3 regions of the Neobacillus sp. 114 genome follow, and region 2 is predicted to be linked to each of the others. Evidence: predicted binding sites of a transcription regulator. Region 2 holds the regulator's gene; each other region holds the start of a gene.
What was found. Region 2 encodes Rex, which represses fermentation and respiration genes when NADH is low (regulators of the CRP and FNR family bind a similar motif). Its sites were predicted from a motif close to TTGTGAAATATTTCACAA; they were not measured.
Positions count from the first base shown of each region.

Region 1: adhE (bifunctional acetaldehyde-CoA/alcohol dehydrogenase) is a predicted target of Rex. The motif match lies at 5,107-5,124, and genes of this name have one in related genera.
Region 3: QNN06_RS22405 (DUF2249 domain-containing protein) is a predicted target of Rex. The motif match lies at 3,623-3,640, and genes of this name have one in related genera.

Region 1 covers NZ_CP126144.1:1,938,030-1,946,224, reverse strand. The annotation lists gene QNN06_RS09750 (alpha/beta fold hydrolase) at 1-967, opposite strand, end outside; gene QNN06_RS09745 (hypothetical protein) at 988-1,719, opposite strand; gene QNN06_RS09740 (hypothetical protein) at 1,738-2,340, opposite strand; gene adhE (bifunctional acetaldehyde-CoA/alcohol dehydrogenase) at 2,382-4,985, opposite strand; gene ppc (phosphoenolpyruvate carboxylase) at 5,172-7,925, opposite strand.
Region 2 covers NZ_CP126144.1:252,192-260,386, reverse strand. The annotation lists gene QNN06_RS01425 (CPBP family intramembrane glutamic endopeptidase) at 269-991, shown strand; gene QNN06_RS01420 (YdiK family protein) at 988-1,191, shown strand; gene QNN06_RS01415 (hypothetical protein) at 1,764-2,009, opposite strand; gene QNN06_RS01410 (DUF4395 domain-containing protein) at 2,442-2,867, opposite strand; gene QNN06_RS01405 (redox-sensing transcriptional repressor Rex) at 3,021-3,674, opposite strand; gene moaC (cyclic pyranopterin monophosphate synthase MoaC) at 3,707-4,195, opposite strand; gene QNN06_RS01395 (ABC-F family ATP-binding cassette domain-containing protein) at 4,358-6,277, shown strand; gene tsaD (tRNA (adenosine(37)-N6)-threonylcarbamoyltransferase complex transferase subunit TsaD) at 6,713-7,738, opposite strand; gene rimI (ribosomal protein S18-alanine N-acetyltransferase) at 7,735-8,184, opposite strand.
Region 3 covers NZ_CP126144.1:4,593,620-4,601,814, reverse strand. The annotation lists gene QNN06_RS22425 (ATP-dependent DNA helicase) at 1-1,418, shown strand, start outside; gene QNN06_RS22420 (metal-sulfur cluster assembly factor) at 1,463-1,762, opposite strand; gene QNN06_RS22415 (hypothetical protein) at 1,777-3,021, opposite strand; gene QNN06_RS22410 (DUF2249 domain-containing protein) at 3,035-3,241, opposite strand; gene QNN06_RS22405 (DUF2249 domain-containing protein) at 3,266-3,502, opposite strand; gene QNN06_RS22400 (hypothetical protein) at 3,757-3,906, opposite strand; gene QNN06_RS22395 (DUF2249 domain-containing protein) at 4,025-4,258, shown strand; gene QNN06_RS22390 (carboxypeptidase M32) at 4,453-5,955, shown strand; gene QNN06_RS22385 (DMT family transporter) at 5,952-6,848, shown strand; gene QNN06_RS22380 (hypothetical protein) at 7,046-7,306, opposite strand; gene QNN06_RS22375 (b(o/a)3-type cytochrome-c oxidase subunit 1) at 7,633-8,195, opposite strand, start outside.

The DNA of each region.
Region 1 (8,195 bases), 1.7 Mb from region 2:
ATGTCTTATCTTCACTTGAAACAAGGTCCATGATCGGCAGACTTTGCTTTTCAGCAATTAATGTATCGCGGGAACAAGAGAACACAAACAACGGGCATTTAATATTCTTCAAATCTACTTTCCTTCCATCCATCACTAATTCACCTTTTAATAATTTGTTTTCTTTATAAAAATCATTAAAAAATTGCTTAAAGGCGGCACCCGTAAATGCCTGAGCATCCTTCGTCCACTTATCCATCCGGCGCCACTTTTCAACATATATCTCATCATGAGCGCGGGTATATAGGTTGGCCATTGTGGCCGCGTTTAACGGTGTGATCAGCTTAAACATCAAGTAAAGGAACTCGGATGGAAGGGTTTGATAAGCATTGGCAAAGCGGTCAAAGCTTAGCTCACCATTTTGAATCCCATCCAGCCATTTTTGCGGTACAGTCCCTATGCTAAAATCAATCGGGACTGCGGCTAGTACTAAATTCTTAATTGGCAGACTTGTAATAGAGGCAAGAATAGCGGCCATTGTCCCGCCTAAACAATATCCCATTAAGGACATTTCTTTTGCACCAGAATGTCTTATCGCTCGTTTTAGTGCGTTTTCCAAATAATCAATAATATAGTTTTCTAAAGTAAGATCAGCATCTTCCAGGCCCGGAGTACCCCAATCCAGCAGGTAAACATCGTATCCTCTTTCCGTTAAACCGCCAACCACGCTGCTGCCTTCTCCTACATCCAAAATGTACACTTTGTTCAAAAGCGAATATACAAGAAATACTGGTACGGCATGCTTCTTTTCCTTTGCAGGATGATACCATAAAGTAGTTTTATTTTTTTTCCATACACATTTTCTCGGTGTAGGGATGATATCCGGCTTTGGCTCAGTCATGACTTTATAAAGCTGATTCCATCGTTTCGTTTCCTTCTCGATATTTAAAAGCGGTAAAAAACTTTTTGTCGAAACTCTAGCACTCATTTACCAATACCCCCTTCACGTTATTTTGTAGTGCTGGCCCCTGGCAGGACCAGCTCTTTTTCCGGTTCCTTTTTTTGTTTTCTTTCTTTCTCTTTTCCCATTAATTCCTTTAATGAGGCAATTTCGCTTTTTATTTCAGCCAATTGCGCAATCTCCTGCCTTAGTTCCTCCAAACCGCGATCCGTTTTTGGCGGTTCTTGATGGGTGAGAGAATCTTTAAGTTCTGCTTGAATTACCTTTAGTCCCTCAAGCTCCTTGCACATTTCTTGGAGGTTCACCTGGAGGATTTTGATATCAACCAAACCCTGCCGTAAATCTTGAAGATCTGTCTTAATTTTTTTCGTTTCTGCCAGCTCTGCTTTTGTTTTCAGTGATTCAGCTTTCATTTGATTGATAGTGTTGATTATTTCTTGAAGGAAGGTCAAATTTTCTTTACTAAAGCTTGCCAAACCGTCTTGCAAATTCCATACCTGTTCTTCTAAACTATCAAATTTTTCTTCAGCCTGAATCGACATTTTTGCCGCGTTTGCGACATCCTTCTTGGTTGGAATATTCATTAATGCAGCGATAAACTCCTGATTTTTTCGCACCCTTTCCATATATCGCGAATGCAGGTCAAGTCCTATATTTGCCGTGCGGACAAATTCTTTGTTGTCAGTCGCCTTAAATAAAAGATCCATTAATTGTTTTTCCCACATTTCACTTAGCAGTTTATAACCTGCAAATAGATCATAGGTTTTTTCTTTAGACATGCCGCCTCACTCCTTGTATTAAAATTTTCTAATCGTACTTCTCTCCAGATATTTGTTTAGCGGAAAGACAAACGTACTGACTTGTTTGGAAAATAAGTTTACAAACACTTTTTGATTTTCATAGACTAGATTTCCAGCCTGTTTTATAGTTGTAAGGTATCGGCTTCTTGCCTTTTTTCTTAGCGAAATATACTGTTCTATCATTGCAGAATATTTATCTGCTGCGTCCGTATTAGTTATAAATTGGCATGGCCTGTTAAGAAGTGACAGTGTTTTTTGATGAATGCGCTCGAGTTGCTCATTTATTTCTTTAAAAGACTTAATCGGGAAAAAGTGTGCCAGAGTGGTTGTTGACATAAAAAATTCATCGCGTGCTGTTTTTTCCCATTGTGCAAATTCCTTTGTAAATTTATCAGTGATTTCTTTCATATCTGCTTGGCTTCGTCCTACACTATCTGCAAATAGCTTAGCCCTCTTCAAAAATACCTCATCTTCGAATTCAGCACGTTTTGCCCATTCATCCATTTTCCTAAAAGTTGCACGCCAGAGCAGGTCTAAACCGCTGACCTCAAGCTGAATATGTTCTTCACCTACTGTTTTGGTTTCCTGTTTTTGCTCCATTTCCTCCGACAATTTTTTCTCCCTCCATAGACTGACTTTATTTAGACACCTTTGTATGCTTGAAGATAGATTTGTGCTAATTCAGTTACTAGAGGCATTTTTGGATTGGCAATTGTATCCTGATCATCAAATGCCCGTTCAGCAAGTTCTGATAATTTGCTTTCAAATTCATCTTTCCTAACACCAGACGCTTCGATGCACATTGGTATATCCAATTCCTCAGCAAGTTCAACGATTGCTGCGATTAAGCTTTTCACTCCCTCTTCGGTTGTGCTTGCAGGCAGGCCAAGCATTTTGGCAATTTCCGCATAACGTACATCCGCAATAAAGTGTTCATATTTAGGGAAAGTCATTAATTTATTGGGCTTCATCGCGTTAAAGCGGATGACATGCGGCAGCATGATGGCATTTGCCCGTCCATGAGGAATATTACATTCCGCACCAATGACATGAGCAAGACTGTGATTAATGCCTAAGAAAGCATTGCCAAATGCCATACCGGCAATCGTGGCCGCATTATGCATTTTTTCACGGGCAAGTTCATCGCTTCCATCCCTGTATGCCTTAGGCAGAAATTCAAAGACCAACTGAATAGCCTTCATTGCAAGTCCATCCGTATAATCATTGGCTAGAACCGATACATAGGCTTCAATCGCGTGTGTTAATACATCCATGCCCGTATCCGCAGTTACATGTTTAGGAACAGTCATGACAAACTGTGGATCGACAATGGCAACATCTGGTGTCAGCTGCGCATCAACCATTGGATATTTGATATTTGTCTTTTTATCTGAAATAACGGAGGCGGATGTTACCTCGGATCCTGTGCCGGATGTGGTTGGGATCGCAATAAAATTCGCCTTAGTTCGTAGAGCCGGGAATTTAACCACTCGCTTGCTTGGATCAAAGAATTTATGCGTCAGGCTCTTGAAATCTGTGTCTGGGTGTTCATAAAACAGCCACATGGCTTTGGCTGCATCCATGACCGAACCTCCGCCAAGGGCGATTATACAATCAGGCTGGAACTTTTTCATCCGTTCTGCACCGGCCATTACCGTTTCAATACTTGGGTCCTGTTCAATCTCCCAGAAAATATCACAAAGAACATTGTTCGGATTCTTTTTTAAATAATACTGCACTTTTTCGACATAGCCATTCTTTAGCGGGCTTGTGCTGGTCACAATAAATGCTTTTGAAATACCGGGAACGGCTGCAAGTGTTTGAACCGAATTCTTCTCAAAGTAAATCTGTGATGGAACTTTAAACCACTGAGTCATAGTTCTTCTTTTGGCTACTTTTTTGATATTGAGTAAATTTGCTGCTCCCACATTCTGTGACACAGAATTCCCTCCATATGTTCCGCATCCGATAGTTAAGGACGGTAATGATGTATTATAGATGTCGCCGATTGCCCCGTGTGTGGATGGTGTATTGACAATAATCCTGCCAGCTTTCATTCTTTGCGAAAATGTATCAATCACATCCTGATTGGAAGTATGAATCGCTGCCGAATGCCCAAGACCGCCATATTCAAGTGTCTCTTCAGCAACAAGAAGTCCTTCTGCAAAACTATTTACCTTGTAGCACGCTAAAATCGGACTTAATTTTTCACAGGATAGTGGATACTGCGGCCCTACACCATCTAACTCGGCAATTAGAATCTTTGTATTGAGCGGCACATTGATTCCAGCCATTTTTGCAATCATATAAGCAGGAAGACCGACAATCATTGGGTTAAGCTCTTTTGTTTTCGGATCAATTGCGGCGCGTTCGAGCAATTGCTTTTCTTCCCCATTGAGAAAATAGCAGTGATTGGCGATCAATTCCTGTCTTACTTCATCATAAATTTCTTGATCAATGATTAGGGCTTGTTCGGAAGCACAAATCATACCGTTGTCAAAGGTCTTTGACAAAATTAAGTCATTGACTGCACGTTTAATGTTGGCCGATTTTTCAATATAACAAGGTACATTTCCGGCACCAACGCCTAGTGCAGGCTTTCCTGAGCTGTAGGCTGCCTTCACTAGATTCGGGCCGCCGGTTGCAAGGATGAGCGATATCTGCGGATGTTTCATTAGGGCCTGAAATGTTTCATGAGAAGGTACCTCAATCCACTGGATGCAATTCTTTGGTGCGCCAGCCTTTTCAGCCGCTTCGCTAAGCAGTTGGGCTGTTATTGTACAGCATTTTTGAGCATATCGTGGAAATGCAAAGATGATTGGATTCCTTGTTTTAAGTGAAATCAACGATTTAAAAATGACTGTCGATGTCGGATTGGTGATGGGGATAACACCGGCAATGACACCAACCGGCTCGGCCATTTCGACCATCCCATCATTATCATTTTCGGCAATGACACCCACCGTTTTCATATCCCTGATGTTGTTGTAAATCATTTCGGTGGCAAACATGTTTTTAAAAACTTTGTCCTCGTAAACCCCTCTTTGTGTTTCTTTTACTGCAAGCTTGGCCAAATACTTGTGGTTTTCAAGTGCAGCAAGAGCCATCTGTTTAACAATTTCGTCCACCATTTCCTGATTATAACAGCGGAATTCATTCAGTGCTTTCGCTCCGTTATTGGCTAATTCATCGATCATTGCATAAACCTGATGTTTCTCCTGCACAACTTTTTCTTTTACTGCCATGTAGACATCCCTCCGGTAAAATGAATTATGGAATCACTCCTTTTCCCCTCTGCATAAATATAGCACGTGACTTTTTTCGATTTTGTCGAATTTTGCGACAAAATGAATGAACAGCCATTCATTTTACAAAAGTTCACAAAAAATTCAAAAAAGCCACAAACCCTAAAATAGGTTTGTGGCTAAAGATCAACCTGTATTACGCAAACCGGCGGAGATACCGCTAATGGTCAAGAGAACTTCCGTCAAAACAGCAGCGTCAGGCTCGTCCTGTTTTCTAAGTTCTTTTATTAATTCGACCTGAAGGAAATTAAGCGGGTCGACATACGGATTGCGGCGGAACACAGATTCTTTTATGTTAGGAGTATGGTCAAGTAATTCTTGATCCCCCGTAATTTTCAAAAGAATCGCTCTTGTTTTCTCATATTCCTCGAATATATTCGTAAAAATTCTTTCAGCAATCGTTTTATCTTCAACAAGTGTTAAATATTCTTTAGCAGTTGTAATATCAGCCTTCATAAGAGCCATTTGCAAGTTATCAATCGTTGATTGGAAGAAAGGCCACTTCAGATACATTTCCTTTAGCAGCTTTAAGTTCTGCTCACTGCCTGATGCAAAAGCTTCCAGACCTGATCCTGCCGCATACCACCCCGGAAGGAGTTGTCTGCTTTGGGTCCAGGCAAAAACCCATGGAATCGCTCGCAGGTCTTCAAAGCGTCCTTGGTTTTTGCGGCTCATTGGTCTTGAGCCGATGTTTAATGCACCCACTTCCCTTAGTGGTGTTGCAGATTGAAAATAGGTTAGAAAATCGGGATCCTCAAACACAAGAGATTGATATTTAGCAAGAGCAGCATTTGATATTTCTTCAATTGCTTTTTCCCATGACGCCTCCCGCATTTCTCCTTCTTCCGTAACATGCGCTGCGGCAAGAATCAGGGTCGATACAGCTTGTTCCAAGCTTCTATAGGCAATATCCTCAAGCAGGTATCGAGAAGATAAAACCTCTCCCTGCTCGGTAATTTTCACGCCGTCACCAATTGTTTCAGCCGGTTGTGATAAAAGGCTTTTGTTTAAAGGACCGCCGCCGCGGCCAAATGAACCGCCGCGCCCATGGAAGAATTTCAGGCTGATTTGATATTTTTTCGCCATTTCATGAATTTCAACCTGTGCCTTATAAAGCTTCCAGTTCGCCGTCAGCGTGCCGCCGTCTTTGCTGCCATCAGAATAGCCGAGCATAATTTCCTGCTGATTCCGCAAGCTCTGCAAATGATTGCGGTAAACTGGCATATTGAAAAGTTCTTCCATAATAAGTGAACCGGCTGTTAGATCATCAATGGTCTCCAATAGCGGAGCAACATTTAAATGGCTTGTCAACGTCCCGTCCGCATGAAGACGATAGAGTCCAGCTTCTTTGGCTAAAACTAAAACCTCCAATAAATCACTCGGTGATTTAGTCATGCTTACCAGATATACTGTAATTGCTCTTTGTCCAAATTCTTCATGAGCGTTTTTAATCATCTGAAATACTTTAATCATTTCCTGTGTTTCCGTGGAGTAATCTTCATGTAATAAAAGGAGCGGCCGAGGATCAAGGAGAATCCTTTGCAATATTTCTAATTTTTCTGTTTCGCTTAGTGCTGCATAGTTTTCAGTGATGCCTACTTTTCCAAGTATCTCAGTTATTGCGGCCTCATGCTCCCCGCTATGATTTCTAATATCAAGTGTGGCTAAATGGAAACCAAACAGCTGGACCTGACGAATCAGTTTTTCAATGTTCCCGAGTTCGTGGCGGGCAGGGTGATGCTGCTTTAAGCTTCTATTAATTAAAAACAGATCTTCCAGCAATTCTTCCGCACTGCTGTAGCCTAGTTCAGATTTCCCAGTCTGCTTCACCCGCTCAATTATAATGGCGAAAGCGCGACGGTATACCTCCGCTTGGACCGGCCATTTTTTATCTTCTGTCAAATAGAAATCTTCTTTTTCATCAATATATTTCAGCAGATCTTCGCTGACCTTTACCCTTGAGGTGGAATGGCTGTAGCGTTTCATTAAATCTACTAAAACATTTTTATATTTTTGCAAGACAAGACGCCTTTGCCGGTCCAATGTTTCCCAGGTCACATCATGGGTCACGTTCGGGTTACCATCCCGATCCCCGCCAATCCATGACCCGAACCTCAAGAAATTTGGAACATCCCAGGAGGTTTCAGGATAATATTTCTCGAGACTATCTGAAACCTCTTGATGGATATCAGGGAGGACTTCAAATAATGTCTGATCAAAATAATACAGCCCATTTCTAACCTCATCCATTACGGTTGGTTTATTTTCCCGCAATTCATCGGTCTGCCAAAGAATAGCGACTTCATTAAACAAACTTTCTTCGAGCTTTTTTTGTTCCCTGCCTGAAAGAAGCGGATGATCAAGATTTTTTAGAATTTCGGCAATCCGCTGTTGTATTTCAAGAATGGAACGCTTTGTTGCCTCTGTTGGATGTGCCGTAATAACAAGCTCAAGTGATATGCTTTGCAGCACGTTTTGAATAGTTTGCATGTTAATGTTATTTTCTTTCAGTGAAAGGATTGCACTTTCAATTGAAGCAGGCTGGACGATGTTGTCACTTTGAAGCTGATATTGCCTGCGCCTGCGGATTCGATGGTTTTGCTCAGCAACATTTATTAAATGGAAATACATAGAAAATGCTCGGATTACCTGCTTGCGCATTGGCGGTGTCAAGGTAACGATTTCCTGTTTTAATGCTGAATAAATTTCTTCGTCAAAGTGAATCCTAAGTGATTTAGCCATAAGTCTTATTTTTTCGACTTTCTCATATAGCTCCTCGCCACCGTGGTTCACCAGAATCTCACCTAACATTTTGCCAAGTAGTTTAACATCGCGACGCAACGGAAGACTGCTGTCTTTTTTCATCAAATCTGCTGCCATTCTCTCACCTTCCCTTTAATCAAATAAAGTACTAAAATTTTTATTTATTAATATACCATATCTTCTGAATTTTGTTAAAAAAATTTTGCCTTTTACAGCAATAAAAAAGTTTCTTTCTATAAATCGAATCATTTTACATTCTAGTCATCTTCCCTATTTCTTTCTCCTCTTATTTCATATGAAAAGCCGGTCAAAAAATATATTTGACTATATTATTGTTGGCACTGGGCACAGCGGTGCTTTTCTGCCGCATCCTCTATCAAAAAATAG
Region 2 (8,195 bases):
CATTTATTAGCACTCGACTATGATGAGTGCTAACACAATTATTATAATAATGAATCTGAAAATCTTTTGCAAGTCTGATGCATAAAATTTATTAAAAAAAGTTACCCTTTTTTTCCACCTTATAAAGTATGGATAAAATCCATATTTCTATTCAATCTATTCAAAGCAGGCATTCAAAATTGAAACTAATTTGTCATTAAAGGTAGAATGAAGAATAGTGATTGATTACATTTCGATTGGAAAAAATAGATGGAAAAGGAGTTTTGATTTGAAAAAGGAATACTGGATTGTCCTTATTGTTTATATTGCCATGCAGCTTTCCAGCTTTGCCGGGATTCCTGCATTTATGTTTGGATTTCGCCTTTTTGGATGGAGGCAGGAATTTGTGGTACCGGTTTGGCTGATCACAAGTTTCACCCTTGCCTTTCTCATCATTCTTGTTATCCTAAGAAAAGAAATGAAGCCTGGGGTCCATAGTGAAAGAAACACTTCAATCGGTCATTCAATAAAGTGGGCGATTTTAGGGGTTTTCCTTGCCCTATTTGCCCAATATACGGCTGCCATCATTGAGCGCCTTATTGGGATTGAATTGGGCTCTAAAAATACACAGGAAATCCTCACGATCATTAATGCCTTTCCTTTGGCCATTCTTGTAACGAGTATTATCGGCCCTATTTTAGAAGAAATTGTGTTTCGAAAAATTATTTTTGGGGCTTTTTATAAGCGGTTTAATTTCTTCATTTCTGCCCTAATCAGCTCGGTGGTCTTTGCGCTTGTCCATATGGAGCCTGAGCATCTGCTTATTTACTCGGCGATGGGCTTTACCTTTGCCTTTCTTTATGTAAAAACTAAACGTATCCTGGTGCCGATTTTCGCCCATGTATCTATGAACACGATGGTCGTCCTTGTTCAGTCGGTTTATAAGGATGACATTGAGCGGCTGATGCGTGAGGCAGAGGCAGTTCAAAACTTTATCGGAGGATTTCTATGAGACGTTCACCTTTGTTTTCCGGTTTGATTTATTTAATACTTGGTGCACTGTTCACCTATTTTGCAATCGATGATGTCCAAAACAATGGCTGGGGCTTCTTCAGCTACCTTTTGGTCATCCTCGCCACCTTTGATTTTGGGTCAGCCTTAAAGATGATTGCTATTCATTTTAAGTACAGGGATAAAATGAATAAACAATGATGTCTTTATTTTTGATTGGACCAATGAAAGCCATTTTCCTTTCTGAATCCACTTAAAAAGTCCTTCATTCGGCTAATGAAGGACTTTTCCCTTTCAGCTTTCACTCAAAATGTCCTTCATACCGTCTATGAAGGACATTTTCCTTTCCGATTTCACTCAAATTGTCCTTCATTCCGCCTATCAAGGACATTTCCACTCCCGATTTCATTCAAATTGTCCTTGAGACCGCCTATCACGGACATTTCCACTCCCGATTTCATTCAAATTGTCCTTGAGACCGCCTATCACGGACATTTCCACTCCCGATTTCACTCAAATTGTCCTTGAGACCGCCTATCACGGACATTTCCACTCCCGATTTCACTCAAATTGTCCTTGATACCGCCTATCAAGGACATTTCCGCTCCCAATTTCACTCAAATTGTCCTTGATACCGCCTATCAAGGACATTTCCGCTCCCAATTTCACTCAAATTGTCCTTGATACCGCCTATCAAGGACATTTCCGCTCCCAATTTCACTCAAATTGTCCTTGATACCGCCTATCAATCACGGACATTTCCCTTCCCAATTTCACTCAAATGTCCTTGATGCCTTCAATAAAGTTTCGCCCCGCTCCATTAATTGACCCCTGTTAGAGCTATCAGCTGTAAGCTTTAAAGAATGAAGCGCAGAATAAGTCCCATTCGGCAGCTGCTCGCGGTAGATTTGCTTTTGCAGCAGATTACGCGGCCACTCCCACTGTTCGTTTACGACCACATCGCGGAAGATACGCGGCAGCGACGAAAATTCCTCCATGACGCCATGAACAGCAAACACGGAGATAGCCTTCCGTAAAATTTCTGCCCCCTCATTTGTAGCACATATTTTCTGCAGCAAGACAAGTTCACGCAGATTAAATAATTTTTCCTAACTTCAATTGGATGGTCCAATATAATTCCTGGATTAAGCGGCTTATCCAGCTGCAAGAATGCCCCCGCCGTCGTTCGCTCTGCGGCATGCTGGATCCGTTTCAACTTGCTTGCTGTGAGTGGATAGTCTTTTACCTTCTTCCCAATAATACTTCGGAAATCGCTGTACAAGTTTGCCTCTCGAGATGCCCGCAGCATAAACCCAGCACAGGCATCCCAATTTCCAACCGCGACAGGTCAATACAATTCCGACTGCAACTGCAATCCCCTTATCCTTTGGACTAGCGTCAAATGTAAGCAGAAAAACAAAAAAGAGTCTGAAAAATTCAGACCCCTATCTTTATTGGTGCGCCTTTCTATAACGGTATTGGTTCCACTGATAATGAATAAAGCATCCGATGCAAAAACCTAGGATTGCCACAAAGGCCGCCGCCGCGACAAGAATTGTGAACACATAGCCAACACCATTCCATCCCAGCAGGAATCCTACAAATCCAATTCCCAAACACGATACGGCAATTTTTTGATTAAATTGCTGCTGCTCCCAATCCTCAGGGATATAAGCCTTTGGGTCCTTTCTTAAAAACAGTTTTGCTATTTGCATAATCGGATTAAACCCGAATAAAAGACCAGACAAACCGGCAACTAACGGCACTAACAAAAACCATTCCTGTCCGGATAACCATGTTAACACAACACTTAAAACAATTGTCCACTGGTTTGTTTTCACGAGCGGCCGTGGGATTGAACGAACTGTTTCTGACATTTTAATCCCCATCTTTCCTATTGGATTACGATACTTATTTGTATATTTATTTTACTTACTTTAACTCCCTTTGTATAGTTATCTGTTTAGGAAAAATGTTTCCAAACGAAAAATGGGCTTCTCACCTATTTTGGCGAGAAGCCCATTTATTATTTATTCTTCGACTTCGTCGTTTGGATAATGCTTTAAAAAGTAAACAAGTGACTGCAGCTCCACCGCCAGGTCAATATGATGCACGCGGATCGATGAAGGTACATTCAGTCTTGCTGGAGTAAAGTTTAAAATTCCTTTTACGTTCGTTTTCACAAGTTTATCTGTGATCTGCTGAGCAACCGGAGCCGGCACCGTCAAAATCGCTACCGAAATATTTTCCTCGATCAAATACTGTTCTATATCGTCCATCGAATAAACTGGAACATCGCCTATCGAATCGCCAATTTTTCCAGGGTCCACATCGAAGGCGCAAGCGATTTTTGTGTTATTATTTTTTAAAAAATTGTAGTGTAAAAAGGCTGTGCCAAGATTACCCACCCCGATTAACGCTACCTTTGTTAATTCATCTTGATCAAGAGTTTTCCGGAAAAACGATAACAAGTAGTTTACATTATAGCCGTACCCCTTTTTCCCAAGGGCTCCGAAATAAGAGAAATCCCTGCGAATCGTGGCCGAGTCCACCTTTACAGCTTCACTCAATTCTGCAGATGACACCCTCTGCTTGCCAGAAGAATGAAGGTTTTGTAAAAATCGATAATATAAGGGCAGACGCTTTGCTGTTGCCTGTGGTATTTTCATCGTTTCATTGGACATATTTCTCCCACCCTTCAATTTTAATGGATATATTAGATATTCCTTCTAAAATCACCGTTTTTGCCGCCGGTTTTTTCTAACAGAAAGGTTGGTCCGATCACCATCCCTTTATCAACTGCCTTACACATATCATAGACGGTCAGGGCACAAACAGAGGCGGCTGTTAGCGCTTCCATCTCAACTCCGGTACTGCCTTTGGTTTTCACTAATGCAGCAATATGCAGTATATATTGTTCCTGCCCGGCCTGTTCCCACGAAAAACTAATATTGATACCTGTTAATGGGATCGGGTGGCACATTGGAATGATATCCCATGTTTTTTTCGCCGCCATTACCGCAGCAACCTGGGCCACTGCTAAGACATCGCCCTTTTTCATTTCGTAGTTTGTGATTTTTTCATAAATTTCAGTGCTTACTGTTATGCTAGACTGGGCAAGTGCCGTGCGTGCCGTTTCCGGCTTATCGCTGACATCGACCATCTTGGCCCGGCCTTCTTCATTAAAATGAGTAAATTCAGCCATAAAAAAATCCTCCTACAAAAAATAATACAATATTTTTATGTCCATGTGTGTGAAACTTTGAACTATCGGTATATTTTTTTATAATTCCATTAAAAATTTCACTTCATTGCCGACATTCGGGTAATACGGTACACTAGTCATAAGGTAATAGAGGTGAAAAAAATGATTTTATTACAGGTTAACCAACTACAAAAATATTATGGTGCTGAACTTATTTTATCGAATATAAAACTGGAATTACAAACCCGTGACCGTGTTGCCCTTGTCGGACGCAATGGAGCGGGGAAATCAACGTTATTGAAAATCATCGCCGGCGAAATGGGCTATGACGGCGGCGAAATCATCAAACCAAAGGATGTTACCGTTGGTTATTTGGCACAAAATACGGGTTTGGAGTCCAATTTGTCCATTTGGGAGGAAATGCTGACGGTTTTTGAGAACCTGCAGGCGATGGAAAAAACGCTACGGAAGCTGGAGGAGCAAATGGCCGATCCTGCTGTTTTCGGGGACCCAGGAAAATACGAACGGGTATTAAAGGAATATGATGAATTGCAAATAAAGTTTAAAGAGCAAGGCGGCTATCAATATGAAGCCGATATCCGCTCTGTATTGCATGGGTTAAATTTTTCTGATACTACATTAATGATTTCAAGTCTAAGCGGCGGACAAAAGACACGGCTTGCGCTAGGCAAACTGCTGCTGACAAGACCTGATATTTTAATTTTGGACGAGCCAACCAACCATTTGGATATCGAAACCCTTTCCTGGCTGGAGCAATATCTGCAGGGCTACGATGGCGCGATTTTAATTGTTTCGCATGACCGCTATTTTTTGGATAAAGTGGTTACAGAGGTGTATGAACTATCACGCCGTCTGATTCAGCGATTTACCGGTAATTATAGCTCTTATCTTGAGCAGAAAGCTGCCAATTATGAACGCGACATGAAGCTTTATGAAAAGCAGCAGGAGGAAATTGCCGCCTTAAAGGATTTCATCCAGCGCAACATCGCACGGGCCACTACTACTAAGAGGGCGCAAAGCCGGCGGAAGAAACTTGAAAAAATGGAAATCATGGACCGGCCATCAGGGGATGAAAAATCCGCTTCCTTCTCATTTGAAATTGAGCGCCAAAGCGGCAATGATGTACTGACTGTTGATTCACTTGCTGTCGGCTATGATGGCGAGATGGTTTCCGAGGATATTTCCTTTCGTGTCTATAAAGGCGACAGTATTGCCCTTGTCGGCCCTAACGGAATCGGGAAGTCGACCCTTTTAAAAACAATTATTAAAAAGCTTCCCGCTTTGGCTGGAACTATTCAATACGGAACCAATTTGTCCATCGGGTATTACGATCAGGAACAAGCCAACCTTACCTCCAATAAACGCGTCTTAAACGAACTATGGGATGTATATCCACTGAAACCAGAAAAGGAAATCCGTACGGTGCTTGGAAATTTCTTATTTTCCGGTGACGATGTGCTTAAAAACGTTTTGTCATTAAGCGGCGGTGAAAAAGCCCGCCTAGCCCTTGCCAAGCTAATGCTCGAGAAAGCAAATTTATTAATATTGGACGAACCTACCAACCATTTGGATTTGGACAGCAAGGAAGTTCTTGAGAATGCTCTAATTGATTATCCAGGTACTATTTTGTTTGTTTCACACGACCGTTATTTTATTAACAGAATCGCAACCAAGGTACTAGAATTGAGCCCTGAGGGCAGCACAGAATACCTCGGCGACTACGATTATTATGTGGATAAAAAGCTAGAGCAGGAGGAACTTACGGCACTTGCATTGGCAGCCTCCGAGAAGAAGGTTTCTGCTTTTGTGCCTGCTGAAAAAAACAGTTATCAACAGGATAAAGAAACGAAAAAACTGGAACGCCAGCGAAAACGTAAATTGGAAGAAATCGAGGAACGCATTTCGGAGCTTGAAGAACAGATTCAGAATTATGAACAGCAATTATGCGAGCCAGAAGTTTTTCAGGACCATGAAAAGGTTTTAGAGATTAATTTAAAAAGTGAAAAGGCTAAGGCCGAACTTGACGAATTAATGGAAGAATGGGCCGAGCTGGCAGAATAATGTGGATAACCGGACTGTTGGAGTCCGGTTATTTGTTATGCTTGTAATCCAAAAGGCCTAATTTTCCACAGAATTATTCACATTGTAAATGCCATTATTTCAGTTATCCAATTAACTTTTCCACATTATCCACAAAAAAACGCCTATTTATCCACATTATCAACATTAATCACTGAATTATCCACAATTCATTTGAATTTTCCACTTTTTCAAAAATTTTTTATCCACAAAATTGCTATTTTTATATTAGCCCAAATTCAATCAAATGTTTGTTTAAATCTTAAAATGCCTATTTCAAGGATTTGCCGTTTTCAATCTAACGTTTGATTAGTTTATTGCCAATATCAATTAAACGTTTGATTAGTTCATCAACCAAATCAATTAAACGTTTGATTAGATTCTTTTATTAAAAAAACCCTTCCTTATTAGGAAAGGTCAGGTGTTATATGTTTCTATATCCAATCCAGGTATCGCGTTTAGTGATAAGTCTGCTCGAATTCCTTTTTCAAACATGACACTTCCGGCAGCTGCTATCATGGCTGCGTTGTCTGTGCATAAGGATAATGGAGGAATGACTAATTCAACATCCGCCTTATCTGAAAATGCCTTTTCCAGGGCTGCTCGAAGCCCCTTATTGGCTGCTACTCCTCCTGCCAATAATATTTGGTTGACGCCATATTCTGCAACGGCTCTTACGGTCTTCGTCACCAATACATCAATGACACTTTCCTGAAAGCTCGCGGCCAGATTCTCCGGGGCAATCGTCTCACCACGCTGCTCGGCATTATGAACCGTATTAATGACCGCTGATTTTAAGCCGCTAAAGCTAAAATCATAGGAGCCTTCCTCCAGCCAGGCACGGGGCAAATCAATAGTAGGACGGCCTTCATGGGCCAAACGGTCAATATGCGGACCGCCTGGATATGGCAGATTCAATGTTCTAGCTACCTTATCATAGGCTTCACCCGCTGCGTCATCCCTTGTTTCGCCAATTACCTCAAAATGTCCATGATCTTTCATGTAGACAAGCTCCGTATGGCCCCCTGAGACCACTAAAGCCAACAAAGGGAATTTCAGCTCTGTTACCAGCCTGTTTGCATAAATATGACCGGCAATATGATGGACCGGCACAAGCGGTTTATTATGAGCAAACGCAAGTGCTTTGGCGGCATTGACGCCAATTAATAGGGCACCCACCAGACCCGGCCCTTCCGTTACCGCAACGGCATCAATTTCAGTAAATGTTAGATTCGCCTGCTTCAATGCCTCTTCTATCACGATCGTAATCTGTTCAACATGGTGGCGTGAGGCAATTTCCGGAACGACCCCGCCAAACCGTTTATGACTTTCGATCTGCGAGGCAACCACATTGGCCGTTATCTCTCGGCCATTTTTGATAATTGCCACCGCCGTTTCATCACAGCTTGTTTCAATTCCTAATATCAACTGATCATTTTTCATAAATTCACCCACATTACCAGCGCATCCTCCAAATTATCTGAGTAATAATTTTTCCGAATTCCGCCATTTTGAAACCCTAGTTTGCGATAAAGAGACTGAGCGATATGATTCGTTACCCTTACCTCTAATGTCATGCTTCTTGCACCCCTCTCCTGGCAGACGGATATCAGCTTTCGCATCATCATCTCTCCAAGCTTTTTGCCGCGGTACTCAGGAAGAATCGCGACATTCGTCACATGACCTTCATCAATTACAACCCAGACTCCACAATAGCCAATAATTTTATTTTCATGTTCGAGGACGATATAAACAGCAAAGTTATTATTGTGCATCTCATTATAAAATGCTTCCCTGCTCCACGGGGTTGTAAATGATGCATGCTCAACCTCTAATACTTGATCGATATCCTCTTCCCTCATGTAACGAAAAACATAAGAATCTTCCATCTTTCTCTATC
Region 3 (8,195 bases), 2.1 Mb from region 2:
AGTACGGCGACAGAAGAGACTATCCGGCTCTTTCCGATGAAGTATGGCAAACTGTCAGCTGGGATAAGCTCCAGGACTGTTTCTCATGTGAAAAGCGCCATCGTTGTGGTCTCACCTTACACCGTGAATTCTATCGGCACGCAAAGGATATAATTATTTGTTCCCATGATTTTTATATGGAGCATGTTTGGACAAAAGAGGCCCGAAAACGGGAGGGCCAGCTGCCGCTATTGCCGGAACATTCATCAGTGGTATTTGATGAAGGGCATTTGCTTGAATATGCGGCACAAAAGGCGCTAAGCTACCGGTTTACAGATTACACACTTGATACACTCTTAACCAGACTGATGGAAAATGAAGTCCGCGAAAAAACACTTTATACGATAGAACAAGCGCTTGTGGATAATGATGAATTCTTCGATTGCCTTGCACAGTTTTCACAACCCGCAATGGGATCTGATAAAGAGATCATTCATAGGCACCCTTTGGTTATGAAAAATTGCCGCAAACTTCTTTCGACATTGCAGTCATTGGAAGAGGAACTTGTCTTTGAAAGTGAAATGTTTGTTATCAACGAATATGATTTAAAAATTGTTGAGGAATACTTGGAGCAAATCACGTATTCCTTATCACTCTTCCTTCAAGAGATAAATGGAATTACTTGGCTGGAAGAAAGCAGTGGTGAGCGTACCCTTGTCATCATGCCGAAAATGGTGGAGGAGGTTTTGCGGGAAGAGGTATTTTCACAGAAAAAGCCTTATATCTTCTCATCCGCCACCATGTCCAATCAGAAATCTTTTGATTATATCGCGTCCAGTTTAGGGATTGATGATTACCTTTCCTGTTCGGTTGCTTCCCCATTTGATTATGACGAGAAAATGAAGGTATTCCTGCCATCTTTTAAACAAGATGCCATCAATAAAAAAATCGATTATGTGATCGAGAAAGTCAGATTGACAGAAGGGCGGGCTCTTATTCTTTTAAATAATCGTGATGAAATGAGGAATTTAAAGGAACAGCTTAAAGATGAGCAGCAGTTTCCAATCTACTTTGAAGGTGATAAGGAGATTAGCACACTAGTCTCCAAGTTTCAAAATGAGGAAAATTCGGTGCTTTGCTCCATCCATCTATGGGAGGGTCTTGACATCCCCGGCCGCTCACTGGAAAATGTCCTGATTTTTTCACTGCCCTTCCCGCCGAATGACCCCGTTTTTTCGGCCAAAAAGGAAGGAATGGCTGACCCATTTAATGAGGTGGACCTTCCTTACATGTTGCTTAGATTACGGCAAGGAGTGGGCCGGCTGATAAGAAGTGAACAGGATCAAGGCACTGTCCATATCCTGTTGGAAGAACCTCTAGAACCAGATGTACTGCAAAAGATAAAAGAAGTATTGCCGACTAAAGCAATTGAAGGGTAAGGAAGGAAAAAAGAGGCTGACAATGAATTGCCAGCCTCTTTTTGCTATCTGCCAAGGGCGCGGCGGCCGTCTTCGGTCATTTTATCCGGTGACCAGGCCGGCTGCCAAACAAGGTTAACGTCAACCTTGTTTACTTCCTCGATTCCTTCGACACAATAACGGACTCCGCTTGTGATACTATTGTGAAGCGGACAGCCAGGAGTGGTCAGTGTCATCGTAATCGAAACATCATTTTCTTCTGTAATCCCCACACTATAAATTAACCCTAAATCTACAACATTGATGCCTAACTCCGGGTCATATACACTTTTTAATTCTTCAAAAATTTTCTCCTCTAGATTCATCGTAACTCACCTCATTATTTTTTTAGAACACTGAATATACTGCTTGCAATAATAAGCATCGCTACAGACAGGACAAATTGGCCCAAATTAAAGAGAATCGTTGTTTTTAATACAAGTGCCAAAAAGACAACTAGTACTGAGCCAATGAATACCGATAAGACTGGCACAATCAATTTTTCATTCATCATTTCCTTCAACGAAGGAACTTTAGCCTTTCCGATTTCCTTGCTGTATTTATAGGTCCACCACAGGAATGGAACGATTTTATATAAATATCCGACAATACTTAGGACAATCCACAACAGTATATAGCAATATAGTAGCGGCCCGATAAGACTGGCAAACTTGCTGCTGAGCAAGACCATAAAGGCCGCTGCATGAATCACATTCCCAAGGCCAATCGCCGAAAGGGCGAAGGAAAATGGTTTATCGAGCTTTTTCTTTAACCTCTTTTTAACGATAATCCTGATATGCCAACTGAAAATGGAAAAGCCGGCAAATAGCAGGAAGAATCCAATTTTTAATAAAATACTGCTATCGCTATAGAAAGAAATGATTGTCAAGACAAGCCCGGATACATAAATTCCATATACATATCTTGATTGCACCATTGGAAAACCATGGGCCAAAGAAAACATCGGCACCATTTTATAAGAAAAGCCAAAGATTAATAGAGTAAACCAGCCGGTTAACCCCAATAAAAGATGGCTTTTAAAAATGGCTTGGTAATGTTCGCCGAGAAAGCCTGTTTTCATACTGTAAATCATTGTAATTCCCAAGAAGATGGTCAAAAACAAGCAAACTAAAGCCGTACCCACAAAAGCAGTGAGAATGTTAGGGTTTGCTTGTGTTCTTAGCGTCATTAGCATCTGGAATAAGAACATGAAGATTCCGATAAGCGTAATGACACCAGGAATGACGGCATTTTGCGGCGCGAAGTAGAGCATCGCCGAAAAAGAGGTAATCCCTGCCGCGGTGATGAAAAATTGGACAAATCCAAATTTCTCATTCCAAATTTTCGTCAAAAACGCAACCGGAACAAGCTGGTACATTGCACCCATCGCCACCATTAAGGCCCAGCCTAGGATTAGAAGATGGGCTGCCGACCAAATGGCAGGTATGCGAAAAGTTCCATCCGTCATCATATGCCCATTTGCTAACAGCAGAATCTGTGAGGCAACAAGGGCAATTAAACTAAAAAGAATAAATGAAAAAGGGAGCTTAATATTTGTTTCAGTTCCTAAATTCTGAGGAAGCATTCGACTCACCTTCCTAGCGGAAGATTTCTATTTTAAAACTTCCGTCTGGTTGTTGTTCTGTTCTTTGTTGATATCCTAATTCTTCAAGCTGTTCATATAGAAACATCGGTCTTCTATCATTAATTATCGTTAAAACTTCCCCTTCGCCTAAACCTTCTAAAGCGGCTAAGGTTCGCATCATCGGCTGCGGTGGTTCGAGGCAGCGATTATCTAAGATCATTGCAGATCACACTCCAAATCACTTTTAGCTTTTCTTTGTAAAAACTACTTTCCAATGCTTTTTCTCTAATTCTTCTTCTTCATGGGTAAAGCCCTTTGCTTTTAAGACAGTAAATAGTGGCATCGGCTTAAACGGTGCATGAAGAATGAACACATCTCCATCATTATTTAATTCCTTTACTGCCTCCATAATCTTTTGAAATGGTTCGAGTTTATTCTTTATATCCTCACGGACATCTAGTTCAATTATTCTTTGTTCCATACAATCAACACCTCTTTTATCGTTTGTTTAATAACATTGTAGCAGTGTAATCCCATAAGATATGTGATGAGCGTCATAGCTCGTTGGATTTTAATGAAAATAATTCTCAATGTGACAAATTTGTGAAAAAGTATACAAAAAGTGATATGAGTGATAAAAGTCACTATTGTGCCATTTTTTTTAGGACTTAATACAACTCGGCTTGAAAAACGGAAAGGAATCGATGAAGATTAATAGAAAAAATCCGCAAGGCTTTAGCTTTGCGGATTTTTCTCTTCTTTCACTTCTTCGTAGCAGTCGAAGCAATATGACTGTTTATCCTCGGTAATCACTCCATTAAAGAATCCATCCAAACAATAAATCTCTTTCCCACAGCATTTACATAAACCAACTAATTCTTTCATTTAGACTTGCCTCCCTTATGAACAAAATCATATTTCGGCTGTGATGGTACTCACTAAGTCCTAACCTAAGTTTTTCTATAATAAAAGAGAAGTTAACCCAATTAAAGGAGTGATAATGATGCAAACCTACGCAAAAGTTATCAATGTACCAGATTATCCACCAAGAGAAAAGCATCCAACCATCTTTAGGGCATTTGATGAATTGGCATCAGGTGAAACCATGCAGATTGTCAACGACCATGATCCAAGACCGCTGCTTTACCAATTTATGATGGAAAGACCAGAGCAATTTTCTTGGGAATACCTTGAAGAAAGCCCTGAAGTTTGGAAGGTCGCCGTTAACAAGAGGTAATTTTTTGAGGCTCCGTTCTTACTTGACTTTGTGTCTTCGCCCAATCTAAAATTTGTTTCTATTTATTTTTTCAGTTAAAACCTCTTTTTTCCTATAAACCTATTTTACAACAGAAATTCGTTTCTGTTGTTTTTTTTATCCGCATGATTTGTCAGAAATATGTTAAAATTTATAGCGAGAAAGGGGGAAAGACAATGAATACAGTGCAATTTGAAAAGGAATTCTTAGAGTATGTCAAGAAAATGACCGCATATCACGAAGCCCTTGGTTTAATTTACTGGGACTTACGGACAGGCGCTCCTAAACAGGGAGTGGGGCAGAGGTCAGAAGTGATCGGCGTGCTGTCCTCCGAGGTATTTAAAATGTCGACATCAGAGGAAATGGCAGCCTACATAGCAGGACTTTCAAAAGCTGAATTGTCCGATAGAACAAAAAAAATTCTTGAAGAATGCAAAAAGAACTATGAGTTAAACAAAAAAATTCCTGCAGAGGAATACAGAGAATTTGTCATTCTCCAATCAAATGCCGAGAGTGTTTGGGAAGAGGCTAAAGAAAAAGCTGACTTTAATATGTTCAAGCCATACTTAGAGAAGCTGGTCGCAATGACAAAGCGATTTATCGGCTACTGGGGTTATGAAGGGAATAAATATAACGTTTTATTAGATATGTACGAACCGGGCTTGACCGTTGAGGTTTTAGATCAAGTTTTTGGAGAACTGAAGGACAAAATTGTTCCGTTAGTAAAACAGATTTCGGAATCCAGCCACAAACCTAAAACTGATTTTTTGTTCCATCGATTCCCTAAGGAAAAGCAGCGGGAATTCAGCTTGGAAATCTTAGCGCAAATGGGATACGACTTTAATGCTGGCAGGCTTGATGAAACCGTCCACCCTTTTGCGACTGGTTTAAATCCTGGCGATGTCCGCGTTACTACAAAGTATGATGAACAGGATTTTCGGACCGCTGTTTTTGGCACCATCCATGAAGGCGGGCATGCCTTATACGAACAGAATATTTCCAAAGAGTTAATTGGTACACCATTATGCACAGGAACCTCTATGGGGATTCATGAATCGCAATCGCTTTTCTATGAAAATATTCTTGGCCGGAGCCTGCCTTTTTGGAAAAAGAATTTTGATCTGCTGAAAAAATACGCAAATGGTCAATTCGATCAAGTGAATATTAAGGGTTTTTATCGGGCCATCAATGAGTCAAAGCCTTCTTTTATAAGGATTGAAGCAGACGAACTTACCTATCCGCTTCATATAATTATCCGTTACGAAATTGAAAAGGGATTGTTTAATGATGAAATAGAGGTTTCAGACCTTCCGAAAGTTTGGAATGACATGTATCTGAAGTACCTAGGAATCCGCCCTGGACACGATGGCGAGGGTGTTCTTCAGGACGTTCATTGGGCAGGTGGAAGCTTTGGCTACTTTCCTTCGTATGCTTTAGGCTATATGTATGCAGCCCAATTTAAGCATAAAATGCTTGAGGACCTTCCGAATTACGACCAGCTTCTTGAAGAAGGGAATCTGCTTCCGATCAAAGAATGGCTAACGAATCACATCCATCAGCACGGCAAACTAAAAAAACCGCTTGAAATCCTGCAGGAGGTAACAGGTGAAGGTTTAGATGCCAAGTATTTGATTGATTATCTCTATGAGAAATATGGAAAGGTTTATCAGTTAAATTGAGCAGACTATCGTCGATATTCTTCATTGCAATCAGTGCCTCTTTATGGGGAATCATCGCCATCTTTGTACGGAAGCTCGCCAGCCTAGGGTTTACTTCGATGGAAATCGTCACCATCAGGGTCGTCACGGCTGCCATTTTGCTTGGAGTAATAGGAATTTGTAAATACAGGCCCAACCTTAGGGTTAACCTTAGTGATATTAAGCTATTTACTGGGACGGGAATCTTTAGTATTGTGCTATTTAATTGGTGCTATTTCACTTCTGTCAATGAAATGAATCTTTCGATTGCGGTAATTCTTTTATATACTGCACCTGCATTTGTCACAGTATTATCGTTTACGTTTTTAAAAGAGAAATTAACTGGGCTGAAGATCATGTCAGTGGTGGGTACTCTTGTTGGGTGTATCTTTATAGCCGGTATGAATTCGGGTGCGGCATCATCCATCACTTTAATTGGTATTGTAACTGGCCTCGGCGCCGGCTTTGGTTATGCTTTATACAGCATTTTCGGGAAATTTGCGTTAGAAAAATATTCTTCATTTACGGTTACCTTTTATACTTTTTTAGTGGCGTCTATGGGCTTAATTCCATTTACGGCGCTATGGAAAAAGGGGAGCCTGTTGCTTAGCAATGAGGTCCTGTTTTATGGAATTGGCTTAGGCCTGTTTCCAACTGTCATTGCCTATTTGTTATATACAAAGGGGCTAGAGAAAACAGACGCGAGTATTGCGGCAATTATCGCAACAGTTGAACCGATGGTCGCCACCATATTGAGCGTTTTTCTTTATAAGGAAAGCTTTGGTATGTTCCAAGCAATTGGTGTGATTATTATTTTGTTATCAGTAACCATCATCAATATACCCGCAAGAAAACAAAGGGCTTCAATCGTTTAGATTGAAAGCCTCAGATTGTCGAGAAAGGGTCTTTTTCTCGACAATTTTTTATTTTGTCCAAACCTAAATTACCAAACTTTTATTGTTTATCCCTGCAAACTGGCCTGTTGATTTCCGCTCCGGGCACTCGCTTTCCGCGGGGAGCTCCTGGAGCCTCCTCGGCGCTGAAAGCGCCTGCGGGGTCTCCAGTGACCTCTCTATCCCGCAGGAGTCGAGTGCCCTCCGCTCCAATCAACAGGGAGGCAAATCAACCTAAGTATTGAAACACACATTTTCCATTCTTGATAAGTGTGTTTCAATCTTTTCATATTTTGGCAGTCTGGAGTAAGAAGAGCCTGTTCTCTTACATTAATCAATCCCCGCAACTGGCAATAGCGAAGCCCATGATCATCTGGAACCAATTTTTTAATAGAAACAAATTCATATTCACTTTGGCTATACTCTTTTGGCTTAAACATTAAATTCAACACTTATATTATTGGAGTTGAAGGACTAAATTGAATACACCTGTTGATTGGCGCGGAAGGCACGAAGACTCCTGCGGGAGTACGGGGCAGGGGAGACCCCGCAGGAGCGAAGCGATGAGGAGGCTCCCCGGCACGCCCGCGGAAAGCGAAGTGCCTGGAGCGGCAATCAACAGACTTGTTGAGAATCATTTATATTAGTAATATTATAAAAAAATTAACGTGGTGAATTATAAAAGAAAATAAGCAAAAATAAAAGGCTGTCGATAGTTTCTCGACAGCCTGAGGGCTTCAATCGTTTGGATTGAAGCCTTTTGTCATTACCACGTCTTAAATCCTTTGGATCCAGGTGGTGCATTTTGAATGATATCAATGAATGGTATTGTGTAAGCGAACAGGATTAAGGCAGCAGTTATGCCAAGCCATAATTTCCAGTTTTCAAATACCATTGGTGCTTTTTCCTGCAGATTTTCTGCTTCGCCGACAGGGAATTCTTCTTCACCTTTTGGTGCAAAGAAGGCAAGATTAATGAAAATAACTAATACTAATATTATGCCAAGGAATAAAATCGTTCCGCCAACTGCCTGGGCAATTTGGTAAGGAATCCACTCAAGCGCCTGCTTGGAGTCACCATACGTGGAGAATGCAGAACGTCTTGGTCCGCCAAGCAGTCCTTGGAAGTGCATTGCACCGGACATGAATGCCATCCCGATAAACCATACCCATGCTTGGATAATACCTAATTTGTTCATCGCTTTAGTCAGCTTGCGGCCTGTTAAGTGCGGCACGAGCCAATATGAAATTCCGAAGAATGTCAGTACGACGGAAGTTGCTGCTGTCAAATGGAAGTGTCCTGTTACCCAGATGGTATTATGGACAACCT